Linked DNA regions of Paludibaculum fermentans. The protein of the gene in region 2 interacts with the protein of the main gene of each other region in a pairwise test. Links are inferred from orthologs where the notes say so. Each region holds a gene or a part of one and is shown on either strand. Other genes may lie near its edges. The genes, in order: rlmB and IRI77_RS32075.

Evidence for each region.
Region 1: the proteins of IRI77_RS32075 (region 2) and rlmB interact in binary tests that used the Escherichia coli proteins (3 or more experiments, as listed by UniProt). The link is inferred for Paludibaculum fermentans from one-to-one orthologs.

The regions. Positions count from the first base shown.
Region 1 is NZ_CP063849.1:5,454,371-5,460,733, forward strand. The notes cover bases 1,717-4,432. They hold rlmB (23S rRNA (guanosine(2251)-2'-O)-methyltransferase RlmB), read right to left. Parts: upstream 3,577-4,432; coding sequence 2,857-3,576; downstream 1,717-2,856. Other genes in these bases: IRI77_RS21470 (FAD-dependent oxidoreductase), read left to right, coding at 1,717-1,723; IRI77_RS21475 (class I SAM-dependent methyltransferase), read right to left, coding at 1,726-2,850; IRI77_RS21485 (MerR family transcriptional regulator), read left to right, coding at 3,689-4,120; IRI77_RS21490 (flagellar FlbD family protein), read left to right, coding at 4,245-4,432. Also shown: more of IRI77_RS21470, read left to right, coding at 1-1,716; more of IRI77_RS21490, read left to right, coding at 4,433-4,481; IRI77_RS21495 (flagellar motor protein), read left to right, coding at 4,478-5,356; IRI77_RS21500 (flagellar motor protein MotB), read left to right, coding at 5,366-6,160; rnc (ribonuclease III), read right to left, coding at 6,180-6,363. UniProt on the Escherichia coli protein: Specifically methylates the ribose of guanosine 2251 in 23S rRNA.
Region 2 is NZ_CP063849.1:8,078,069-8,084,686, forward strand. The notes cover bases 1,668-4,638. They hold IRI77_RS32075 (NAD(P)H-hydrate dehydratase), read right to left. Parts: upstream 3,904-4,638; coding sequence 2,431-3,903; downstream 1,668-2,430. Other genes in these bases: IRI77_RS32065 (AI-2E family transporter), read right to left, coding at 1,668-1,997; tsaE (tRNA (adenosine(37)-N6)-threonylcarbamoyltransferase complex ATPase subunit type 1 TsaE), read right to left, coding at 2,003-2,434; IRI77_RS32080 (potassium channel family protein), read right to left, coding at 3,917-4,638. In the rest of the region: IRI77_RS32060 (helix-turn-helix transcriptional regulator), read right to left, coding at 40-873; more of IRI77_RS32065, read right to left, coding at 915-1,667; more of IRI77_RS32080, read right to left, coding at 4,639-4,927; IRI77_RS32085 (PP2C family protein-serine/threonine phosphatase), read right to left, coding at 4,932-6,618. UniProt on the Escherichia coli protein: Bifunctional enzyme that catalyzes the epimerization of the S- and R-forms of NAD(P)HX and the dehydration of the S-form of NAD(P)HX at the expense of ADP, which is converted to AMP.

The DNA.
Region 1 (6,363 bases), 2.6 Mb from region 2 along the record:
CGACCCGGTGGTGAAGGCCCAGCTCGCGGCGCCCAGGATCCGGCATAGCGTACCCATGGGGCAGGCGTGGGAACCCAAGGTCGGCGTGATGGTCTACCACCAGATGCTGGCCGAGCAGCCGAGTATCCAGGCCTACTACCGGGAGGTTCCGGTAGCCGCCAAGGTGGAAGGTAACCGCGTGGTGGCCGTCGTGACGAAGGACGCCCAGGGCGCGGAGCACACTTACCGCGGCCGGGCCGTGATCGACGCGACGTATGAGGGCGATGTCGCGGCGTTCGCGGGCGTGCCGTACGACCTGGGCCGGGAGGCGCGCTCGGCCGAAGAGCCCCATGCGGGTGAAATCTATACGGATGCGTTCTGCGAGGGCGTGTATCAGTTGCCGGGCACCATCCTGCCGGGCGGCAGCGGCCAGGACGACAAGAAGATCATGGCCTACAACTACCGTTTCCTGGTGAAGGACTACGGCAAGGCGGAAGGGCCGCACAGGATCAAAACTCCGCCGCCAGGGTATGATCCGAGCCGCTATAAGTGGTCGCCCCTCAAGGCTTACCTGCCCAACGGCAAGGTGGACGTGCTGGCCATAAACTGGGGCAACGACTGGTCGGGCCCGCAGTGGGCCTACCCGGAGGCGGGCTGGCCGGAACGGGCCGAAATCGCGAAGAAGTATCGCGACTATGCCCTGGGGTTCCTCTACTACATCCAGACCGAGGGCAAGCAGCCCAACTTCGGGCTGGCCGACGATGAGTTCACCGACAACGGCAACTTCCCCTACAAGCTGTATGTGCGCGAGGCGCGGCGCATTCACGGGCTCTACAAGCTGACCGAGAGCGATATCCATAAGGACTTGCGGGGCAATGGGTTGCGCGGACCCCTGCACGACGATAGCGTCGCCATCGGGCTGTATGAGATGGACTCGCATAACGTGCAGAACCCAACCAATCGCGAGTCGCGGTGCTCCGGCGAGGGGGCCATCAACCTGGTGGATGTCACGGGTCCGTACCAGATCCCGTACGGGGTGCTGGTGCCGGTGAACCGCGAGGGCCTGCTGGTGCCGGTCGCCATCTCGTCGTCGCACGTGGCGATGACGTCGGTGCGGATGGAGCCGGTGTGGTCGGCCCTGGGCGAAGCGGCGGGGGCGGCGGCCGTGCTCGCCCTGAAGAAAGGCATCTCGTTTCGCGAGGTGCCGGTGCCCGAACTGCAGCAGCGGCTGCTGGCCTCCGGCGCCAAGTTATTCTTTTACCAGGACGTAGACGCGTCCATGGCACGTTTTGCGGCGATCCAGAAACTGAGCCTGCTGGGTGCGGTGGACGGCGACGAGAACTACCGGTTCCATCCGGAAAGGCCCATCACGGTGGGCGAGCTGTCGAGGCTGCTGGTGAAGGGCCTGGGGCTGCCGCTGAGCATCACGGGGGCGCACTTCCGCGACGCTCCGCGAGGGCACGAGGCGTTCAAGTATATAGAAACGCTATACGATGCCAGCACTTCATCGGGCCAGCCGTTCCTGCCCTTCGAGGTCCGGCAATACCTGACCTATGCGTCGTATAAGGACTCGCTGGCATTCGTCTACCCCGATGCGCCCGTGACGCCGGAGGTCTTTCGGAAGATGACCGAGGGCGCCCTGCGGCGGGCCGGTAAGAGTTTGAAGGGACAGAAGTTCGAGTTCGAGTCCAAGACTACGGTGCGGCGTGAAGAGGCGTGCGGAATGATCGACCTGCTGCGTTGAGGTCAGACGGCGGAGACGTCAATGGACTGGACGATGATGCCCAACTCGCGGGCGTCCATCTCGCTGGGCGGAATCGCCTTGTCGAGGGAGAACTGGAGCAGGACCGGGGCTCCGCTGGGCAGCGCGGGGAGTATGGCGCGGTAGACCATATCGCCCGGCTCGGGGTAGAGCATGGGTTCCAGCGGCCGGCCGTCGGCCCGGCAGCGCAGGGTGATGGGCCCCATGACCCGGATCACATCGCCCGAAAGGAAGAATTGTACTTGCAGCTGGAAGGTGGAACCGGGCTCGGCCGTAACGGTGGCGAGGGCCGAGAACTCGCGCTGGGTCCAGCGCCAGCCGCGCTCTTCCGCAGGGTGCCAGCCGGAGAGTAACTCCACGTTGGCCAGGGCCTTGCGGCTCTTCAGCAGGACGTAGGCGCGCTCGTCGTGCTCCGCCAGGCTGAGCGGGTTGGAGGTGCGGGTGTCGCCGTAGTACGACACATGCAGAGTCGACCAACCGGCGCGGCGGGCCAGGCGGCGCAGTCCGGCGGGGGTGAAGATCCAGTAGTTGCTGTTGTCCTGGTTGAGCTCGGAATCGTCCAGCAAGTAGGCCAGCGGCTGGGGATCGAGCCGCAGCCCCTCCGGGCTCTGGCGGGCTACCCGCGTACTGAGAACGCAATACTGGGCGGAGCGGGCAATCGCCTCCAGCACCTGCAGCGGGCTCTTGAGGTGATAGAGCACGCCCAGGCAAAGGACGAGTTGGTACGGCTCGAGTTCGAAGTCGCGGTCGAGGTTCGCTCCCAGGATTGTGACGTTCGAACCCAATTCCCGGGCGAGCAGCCGGATCCCCTGCATGCCGTTGAAATTGGTCGCCGGGTTGTCCAGGGCGTGGACGGTATAGCCGGCCTGGGCCAGCAGGAAGGAAAGATCCCCATCGCCTGCTCCGATGTCGAGGATGGGTCCGGCACCGGCGAGTTCCTCAAACGAGGCCGCCGAGGCGGCGAAGACCGGTGTGAGTTTGGTGAGATTCGAGAGAGTCTCGTACGGATACCAGGAGCAGTCGCCGGCCAGCCGGGTCTTGGCCGCCTGCAAAGAAGAGGCGAAGGAGGCAGCCAGGTCGAGGATTCCGCTCCAGGTCGGGATAGGCATGGGGTACTACGGGGTGGGAGGATTGCGGCGGCGCCAGTCAAAGAGCACCACTCCGGCGGCGACAGAGACGTTCAGGGAGGCGATCTGGCCGGCCATGGGGATGCGGATGAGGAAGTCGCAGTGGTGGCGGGTCTGCTCGTGGAGGCCGCGCCCTTCCCCTCCCAGGACGATGGCGGCGGGGTTGGTGAATTCTGTGTCGGAGTAGTTCTGTTTACCGCGCTCGTCGACGCCGTAGATCCAGAAGCCGTGCTGCTTGAGGGTCTCCAGGGCGCGGTTGATATTGTTTACTTTGACGACCGGCAGCAGGGCGAGAGCTCCGGCGGCGGCCTTGGCGACGGTTTCCGTGAGGCCGACGGCGCGGCGTTCCGGAATGACTACAGCCGTAGCGCCGGCGGCATGGGCGGTGCGGACGATGGCGCCCAGATTGTGGGGATCCTCCACGCCGTCGAGGACGACCAGCAGGCCCGGCCTGTTGAGCACGGACTCCAGCGTATGGGCGACCTGGGTGGACGGAACGGCCACAACTCCCTGATGGGGCAGGCCTTTCACGAGACGGTCGAGGGCTTCGCGGGTATCGAAACGGACCGGCAGCTTGGCGGCGCGGCAGAGTTCGATGATCTCCTGGAGGCGGGGACCGGCGGCTCCTTTGACGATGTGGACGCGGTCTAATGATTGACCGGCGCGTAAAGCTTCGCGAACAGGGTGGATGCCGGCAATGAAGGCCATGACGTTTTCATGGTAACGGAGGCGGGTGCTTCGCGCATCAAACAAAAAGAGCCGGAAATGGTTGACGCCGGGTTAGTCTTTCTCTAGGATGACGGTAGACTCCCACAACCCGATGGCCACCGCAGCGACCCGGCCGCAGCCGGTAGAGATTCCGAACAAACTGTATTTCCGGATCGGCGATGTCAGCCGGATCACGGGAATCAAGTCGTACGTTCTGCGGTATTGGGAAACCGAGTTCAACCAGCTCTCGCCGAAGAAGTCGGGCACGAACCAGCGGCTCTATCGCCGCAAGGACGTGGAGATGGTGCTGGAGATCAAGCACCTGCTCTATGAAAAGCGCTTCACGATCGAAGGCGCGCGGACTTTCCTGCATCAGCGCAAGTCTTCGCCCCGTTCGACCGCGAGCACACCCTCGACGCCTCCGCCGCCGGCCACGCAGAGCAGTCTGTTTGGGCCGGATCCGGTGCAAATGGCCGCCCGGGCCACGGAAAAGATGGCCGGCGTGAAAGCTGAGCTGAAAGCCATTCTCGAACTACTGCGGTAGTTGCCCTTCCCCGTCCATTCTTCCCCCTCCGATCTCGAATCTCGTTCGCTCACCGCCTGGACTTTGCCTGAAAAGGCTGAAGGAAGAGGGCGGCGGGACGATATGGGCAATTGAGGTCAACAGCATGGTCCGTCTGACGCGCATCAATCAGGCGCCGTTCTATCTGAACTCGGACCTGATCGAATTCATTGACACGACCCCCGACACGCTGATCACGACGGTGAGCGGCACGAAGATTCTGGTGGTGGAGGGTCCCGAGGAGGTAGTGCGGCGCGTGGTGGAATTCAGGCGGTTGATTCATCCCGTGGCGCGAGGGCCGGTTGGGGTGCCGGACCCGGCGCAGGAGATGGGCCGGGTATGAGCAAGCTCGCGGAGGCTAAGGAACAGCCGGCCACAGCGAAACAGGCAGGGCCGACGAGCGAAGGAAAGCGCCGGAGCAAGCTGGACCTGAGCACCCTGGGCGGCCTGGGCCTGGCGCTGCTGGGCATCCTGGGGGGCTACGCACTGGAGCATGGGCGGGCAGGCGACCTGTGGGGCGCCTCGGCTGCGTTGATCGTGTTGGGCGGCAGCATCGGTGCGACGCTGGTGGCCAATCCCGTGGGGCTGGTGAAGAGGGCGGCGCGGCGTGCCTCGAGTTTGATCTTCGAGTACTCCGACGACAGCCAGGAGACGCTGGACCGAATGGTGAACTACGCCATGCGGGCCCGCAAGAACGGTGTGGTGTCGCTGGAGCAGGAGGCGGCGGAGATCCAGGATCCATTCCTGCGGAAGAGCATGATGCTGGCCGTGGACGGCATGGACCTGCACGAGATCCGGGCCTCGATGGAACTGGAGATGGATGCCGCGGAACGGCGGCTGGAGGAGGAGGCGAAGGTGTTCGAGATTGCGGGCGGGTTTGCGCCCACCATCGGCATCATCGGCGCGGTGCTGGGCCTGATTATCGTCATGGGCGAACTTTCGGACATGAACAAGGTGGGCAAGGGGATTGCGGCGGCTTTCGTTGCAACGATTTACGGCGTCGGCTCGGCCAATCTGGTGTTTCTGCCGGCGGCCCTGAAGATCAAGCTGCGGGGGGCGGCGGAACGGGAAAAGCGGGAGATGATGCTGGAAGGGGTGTGCGGGATTGTCGAGGGGATGAATCCGAAGATGCTGCGCGGGAAACTGGAAGCCTTCACTGCGGGGGCGCCGGAGAAGCCGGAAGAACCGGCAGTGGATCCACAGCGGACCGCGGCATAAGGGCCGGCCATGGCTAGGAAGCGGAAGGCGGGCGATCACCCGAATCACGAACGGTGGCTGGTGTCGTATGCGGACTTCATGACGCTGCTGTTCGCATTCTTCGTGATGATGTACGCCAACTCGCAGACGAACAAGGAAAAGGCCACGCTGATCTCGCATGCCTTCCGGGAAGCGATGCAGGAAGGAACTCTCGGCCATGCCTTGTCCCGCCTGCTGAAGACCAACCCCGGTCAGCAGTTGCCGGTTTCGGCGCCGTTGGTGACGGTGCTGCCGCAGCCCGGCTCGAAAGCGCGGCCGGTGGAATTGCTGCCGTCGCTGCATCAGTTGAACGAGACGCTGAAGAAGGAGATTGAGTCTGGGCGGCTGGAGGTGCGGATGGAGCGGCGGGGCCTGGTGATCAGCCTGAAGGAGGCGACCTTCTTCCCATCGGGTGGGGACATCCTGGAACCGACGACGCTGCCGATGCTCGAGGTGATTGCGACCGAGATCAAGCGGTCTCCGAATCCGATCCGGCTGGAGGGTCACACGGATTCGATCCCGATCAAGACTTCGCGGTTCCGGAGCAACTGGGACCTGTCGGCGGCACGGGGCATTGCCATGCTGGAGTTGTTTGCTGAGCGGTTTGGCGTGGAGCGGAGCCGCATGGCGATCTCGGGCTTCGCGGACACGGCACCGGTGGCCAGCAACGAGACCGACGAAGGACGGCGCAAAAACAGGCGGGTGGATATTGTCGTACTGAATGAAGTGGCGGCGGCCCAGGAGCCGGTGCAGGCGGCATCCGCCAAGCAGGGCGCGGGCAAGTAAGGGGGGAGGGCCGGCGGGGCTATTTGGATTGAAGCGATTGAAGGTGCTGGAGCAGGAGTTCGGCGGCCTTCTGTCCGGCGGCCTTTTTGGAGGTGCCTTCCGACTGGGCGGTGAATTCGCGTCCGACGCGAGCCTCCACCATGAACGTCTTGGCGTGCTCGGGGCCGGTTTCCTGCACGATGACGTAGCGCGGCACGGGCAGT
Region 2 (6,618 bases):
GAAGGGCGGGTTCTGTCTTGTACCAGCGGAGCGGATTGGTCAGCGGGCAACATGCGCGCGGCGGTATTCGCTCGGCGACACGGCGAACGCCTTGCGAAAGGCCTTGGAGAAGTGGCTTTGGTCCGCGAAGCCCGCGTCCAGGGCAATCTCCGCGATGGGCTGTGCGTGACGCCGCAGCAGCCCGGCCGCGTGCTCCAGCCGGCAGTGCCGCAGATAGTCGCCAGGCGTGCACTGGTAGAACTCCCGGAACGTCCGGGCCAGGTGGACGGGATGAACACCCACGGCCTGGGCGATCTCCGAGACGCCGATGTTCTCGGCACAACGATCGTGGATCAGGTCTCGCGCGGTCTTCAGCCACGAGGGTGGTTGACGGTGCGGGCGGTCCGCCGCCCGCGCCATCTCCGCCATCAGCTCCAGGCACAGTCCTTCGGCGGCCAGCGGAGAAACCTGGTCCCACTGGCGGCACTCGTGGAACAAACGCTGCGCCAGTTGCAGCGGCGGACCTGACCGGAAGGCGGTGGGCTGGTCCAGGGGCTCCAGGAACTGCCGGATCCGCTGCAGGCTCTCGCCGGATACCGAGATCGTCAGAAAGCGCCCGTCCAGCGCGTGGAAGCGGTCCCGGTGCGTGGTCCCAGGCGGATTGTAGATCAGCAGCGGCGGCCGGCAGAGGGGCGGGGCCTTGGCCGCGGTGGAGATATACGTGCCATCCAGCAGCAGCACGAGATGCGCGTCTTCATGGGTATGCCGTGCGACCTCTTCCGCCGGCACGGTGGGCGTCAGTTCAGAGAGCGCGAACCCGCCAGCCTCTCGCTTCGAGGCACAGGCGCCAAGAAACTGGCCATGCGGCAGGACGAACGCGGCTCGTGGATCCATGAAGGGTATACGCGCCCGCGGACGGCGTGGTTCAACCCGCGCTAAGCCTGTTTGATCTCGAGCTCGACCATCGGCTGCGTATACTCCTCGCGCAGCATGCGGAAGACGGCGATGGCGACGGAGAAAATCACCGGTCCGGCGAACAGGCCGATGAAACCGAAGGCTTGCAATCCGCCCATCAGGGCGAAGAAAACGACCAGGGTATTCATGTCCGTGCGCCCGCTCAGCACCATGGGCCGCACGATGTTATCGGACATGCTGATGGCCAGGATGCCCCACAGCAGCATGAACAGCGCCTTGCCCCATGCGCCGTGGGCCAGCAGGATCAGCGCGGCCGGCGCCCAGACGATGGCGGTACCGGCCAGCGGCAGCAGCGAGCAGATGGCCGCAACGGAACCCCACAGGAACGGCGCGTGCAATCCGGTAAACCAGAACGCCAGGCCCGTGAGCACGCCCTGGACGACGCCAACGGCCACGAATCCATAGACGTTCGCCACGATGGCGTCCGAGATCGTCTGCAACAGCTCTCTGGTCCGCGATTCCGGCAGGGGCATCCATCGAAGAATCCCAGCCCAGATCGCATTTCCTTCCAGGAACAGAAAGAACATGACGAAGATGCTCAGCACCAGGTCGCCCAGCGTGCTGGTCAGGTTGCCCAGCAGCGAGCCGCTCCATTGCAGCAGCGAGGAGCTCATGGTTTGCATGCGCTGCAGGACCGCCGCCTGCACGTTGGGTGCCGGCATGCCCGTCTTCGCCGCCACCCACTGCACCGGCGGATCCAGCAGATCGTTAAGATACTGGCCCCAGCCGCCCTTTTCCGCGCTCTGCTGGGCCAGTTGATTGTAGGTCGTGCCCGCCTCGTTGATGATGGTGACGGTCAGCATGGCCAAGGGCACCAGAACGGCTGTGATCATCAGGAACGTGGTGAGAATCGCCGAAAGGGCAGGCCGCTTCAACCGCGACGAGATGGCGTGGTACAGGGGTTGAGCGGCGATCGCCAGCACGAGCGCGAAGAAAATGGGATGCAGGAACGGCAGCAGCAGCACATATACGAGAGCCGCGGCGGCAACCGCCAGAGCGGTCAGGGCGATCAGCGATCGACTCGGGCCGGAAGACTCAGTCATCTGCTTCAGGGTAGCTCAGTGACCGTCAGGACACGCGTTTCTTCCTCGATGGCCTCGATCCGGATCTCGATCCGTTCCGCCGGCAACAGGGCCGGGAAGCGCTCCGCCCATTCCAGCAGGACGACCGCCCGGCGCGAGAAGATCTCCTCCAGGCCGAGCGTCTCCACCTCCTCCATCGTGTCCAGGCGGTACAGGTCGATGTGATAGAGATCCCCCTCCTCGCCGTATTCGTGGATCAGCGGAAACGTCGGGCTCGAGACGTCGTCCGCCCTGGCGGAGCCCAGCCCTTCGGCAATGCCCTTGGCCAGTGTGGTCTTGCCCGCCCCCAGATTGCCGATCAGCAGGACGATGCACGGCCGGGGCCAGCGGGCGGCCAGCACGCGGCCCAGTTCAATGGTCTCTTCCTCGTTCGCGGTGGTGTAGCGTGTGCTGGTCATGCCTGTGTTTCGCGGATGGCGGCCGGCAGATACCGGATCAGGTCCGTCGCCGTCAACGACTGTTCAGTCAGCGCCGCCGCGCCCAACTCGCCGGATCGCCCGTGCAGCCACACCGCGGCCAGCACGGCCTGTTCCCGCCGGTCGGGCCACTGCGCCATCAGGCCGGCAATCAGGCCGGTGAGGATGTCCCCGCTGCCTGCCGTGGCCATGGCGGGCGTACCGCTGGGGTTGAGGAAGGCCCGTCCATCGGGGAAGGCCACCACCGTGCGCTGGCCCTTCAGCACCAGCACCACATTCCTTTCCATCGCGAACTTGCGCGCGACGCCCACGCGATCTGCCTGGATGTCCGTCGTCTTGCAGCCGGCCAGCCGCGACATCTCACCCGGATGCGGCGTCAGCACGCGCCACGGTCCCGGCCCATGAAACGCAGTGCCGGCCAGCGCATTGAGTCCATCCGCGTCGATCACCAGCGGCAGCGCGGATTGTGCGAACAAACGCTGCGCGACCCCCGCCAGATCCGGTTCCTGGCCCAGGCCCGGCCCAATCGCGAGCACGTCCTTACCGCCCGGATCCTGCCCGATCGACTGGGTCATCAGTTCCGGAGCCAGCGCCGTCACCGTCCGCCGCTCTTCTTCCGCCGTTGCCACGGTCACCAGCCCCGCGCCGATCTTCAAAGCAGCCAGGCCGGACATCGCCGCCGCGCCGCCTTTGCCCGGGGCGCCCCCAATCACCAGAACATGCCCGAAATCACCCTTATGCGAACCAGCAGGCCGCGGCTCGAACAGCCGCCGGAACTGACGCGGCTCCACGACATTCAGCCAGTACTCCGGACTCTTGTCCATCAGCGACAGAGGAGTGCCAATCTGCACCACATGCAGCCGGCCCACCCGGTCGCAGGTGGGTGGCACCACCTGTTCCAGCTTGGGCGCCGTAAATGTGACCGTATCCGCGGCCCGCACCGATTCACCGCCGTCGAACAAACCCGAAGGCACGTCCACGCTCACCACCGTGGCGCCCGGGAAGCCGCCGTTGATCTCGCGAATCCACTCCAGCGCCGGACTGCGCGCCGGACCCTGCAGGCCAGTGCCCAGCAGCGCGTCGATGACCAGCGTCGCCGCGCGCATCCGCGGCTCCAGCGTCCGTGTCACGCGCGTGCCCGTCACCTGCAGCATTTTCCAGTTGGTGGCCGAGTCGTCCTTGAACTCCGTCGGCGGATAGGCCAGGATCACGTCCAGCGAACGCGGCTTGAAGCGGATGCTCAACTGCCGGGCAATCACCAGCCCGTCACCGCCATTGTTGCCCTTGCCGCACACCACCACGATGCGATGCTGGTCCAGCGGGCCGTAGTTCCGTTCCAGGAACTCCACAAAGCGGCAGCCCGCGTTCTCCATCAGCACAAGACCGGGAATGCCCGCTTCCATCGTGAGACGGTCGATCTCACGCATCTGTGCGCCGGTGAGTACTTTCATGGTGTCCTCAGCCTTACGAGGCAGCCCCCGTCACACGGCTCTCCAAACGCCGCAGCGGCTCGTTCTCGCCCATCACGATGAGGTAGTCCTGCACCTCGATCAGCGCGTCCGCGGGGGGATTGAACACCATCTTACCGTCCGCGCGGCGGATTGCCAGCACAATCACCTTCAGTTCACTGCGGATCCGCAGGTCGGCCAGCGACTTGCCCACCAGGTCGCTGCCCGTTCCCACTTCCAACTGTTCAATGCCGACATCGAGCCCGATATTGGTGGTGGCGAAGTCGAGAAACTGGCGGACGTGCGGCTTCAGCAGCGACTGCGCCAGGCGCGTGCCGGTCATAACGTACGGCGCGAAAACAGCGTCCGCGCCCACCTGCCGCATCTTCCGCTCCGCCTCTTCTTCCGCCGCGCGCGCAGCCACGCGGATCTTTGGATTCAGCGTCTTGGCCGAAATCACGGCAAACAGGTTGTCGGCGTCCGTCGCCAGGGCTGCGATCAGGCCACGCGCGTGCGTCACCCGGACCTCGTAGAGCGTCTCGTCGCGCGTGGAATCGCCCAGGCACGCCAGGTAGCCCGCGCGCATCGCCCAGTCCACACGGTCTTCCCTGCGGTCGATGATGACGAGCGGTACGCCGGCCTGCCGCAGTTCCGCCGCCGAGCCCCGCCCCACACGGCCAAAGCCGCAGATGATGTAGTGATTCTCCAGCTTGTCGATCATCTTCTTTGCGCGCCTCTTCACCAACAGGTTGCCGAACTGCAGTTCGATGATGGTCTGCGTCATCACGCCCAGGGCCAGCAGCAGCATGCTGACGCTCAGCAGCATGTAGCCCGTATTGAACACCCGCGCCGCCTGGCTCAGCGGCCGGATCTCGCCATAGCCCACCGTGGTCATGGTCATGACGGCCATGTAGATGGCGTCCAGCACCGGGTAATCGGCGATGAAGATATACCCCAGCGTGCCCACGGTCACCGTGCCGGCGATGGCGGCGGCGACAAACCAGATGCGGCGAAACTGCGGGGTCACGATCTCAGACCTTTCGCGCCAGCAACAACGTCATATCGTCCTGCAACTCCGACGAAGCCGTCCACTTCGTGACTTCCTCCACGATCCTGGCCGCGATCTCGGCCCCGTCTTTGTCGGCATGCGCCAGCAGCAGCGCGATCAGGCGATCCTCGCCAAACATCTCGCCGTATGCGTTCTCCGGCTCCGTGATGCCGTCCGTGTAGCACACCAACAGATCGCCCGCTTCCAGCTTGACCCGGCTCTCGCTATATTCCGCAAACGGAAACGCACCCACCACCAGGCCGTTCGAATCCAGCAGCGTCGCCTTGCCGTCACGGACCAGGATGGGCGACAGGTGGCCGCCGTTCGTATAGCTCAGCGTGCTGGACACTTCGTCATAGACGCTGAAGAAGAACGTGGCGTACTTTTCCGGAGCCGTCGACAGATAGAGGTGCTGGTTCAGGTTCGACACCAACTGCGAAGGAGACACCCTCGGGGCCGCATAGCCCTCGCCCATCCCCACCGCGGCCGCGGTGGCCATCTCGGTGGAGTGGCGCAGTTCGCACCGCAGCGCCGATTGCAGCGTCGCCATCAGCAGCGCCGCCGAGATGCCTTTGCCCGCGACATCCCCGATCACCAGCGCGAGCTGGCTGTCGCTGATGGTCTGGTAGTCGAAATAGTCGCCCGACACCATGCGCGCCGCCGTGCAGAAGGACGTCACCCGCAGCGAACCCAAGCCCGACATCGGCTTGGGATGCAGTTGATCCTGCACCTCGCGCGCGATCTCCAGCTCCGCCTGCATCTTCTGCCGCTCCTTCTCAGACTGCAGCAGCCGTTCCAGATTCCCCGCCATGATGTTGAATGACGTACCCAGTTCCGCCAACTGGTCGTTCCCATTCACCTGGATCCGGTGCGTCAGGTCGCCTTCGCGGATGTGCACCGTGGCTTCGTAGAGCTCGTGCACCGCCAGCGTCATCGTGCGCGACAGCGAGACGCCGATGTAGAACGAGATCACCTCCACCACCAGGAAGACGATGCCGCAGAAGGTGAAGAACACCAGCAGCGAAGGCACGTCTGTCCCGGTATCGGCGCTGAAAACGATCTTCATCGGCCCGGAGATGCGCGTCACCACCCCCAGGAAATTGGTCCGGCTGACACCCGGCTTCTCCCACACCGGCACGCCCAGCCGCACGCCCCATTTCAGGCGGAAGTCGAGGAAGCTGGTGGGACTCGGGACGCCCGTCGCCGCGACGGTGGCCGCATTGACTGCCTCCTCCGGCACCGGTGGATGCAGGCGGTAGTCGAGTTCCCGCGCCTCTTCCGCGGTCAGGCCGATCGGCGCCAGTTGGATATCGCCCAATTGCGGCACCAGTGACTGCAGAAACGTCCGCGTCACCGGCACCAGGATGACGACCTCCGTCTTCGGCCCACCGGTATGCGCCCACAGGAAGAACGTTTTGTCCCGCACCACCAGCCCGGCCGATTCCAGGTGGCCCGGCGGCGGCACTTCGAGTCTGGCGTCCTCCGGATAACGGACTTCTTTCCCGTCCTGGTCGTGGACCAGAATCTGCAAGCCGGGATAGCGGTCGTGGAAGATGAACCCGGATCGCTTCACGGCCTCCGCCCTCGATTGGGCCGAGACTCTCGCCAGCGAGACCGCCGTCTGCCGCAGCGAGTTCACCCGCCGGTCCATCTCCATGTTCAATAGATAG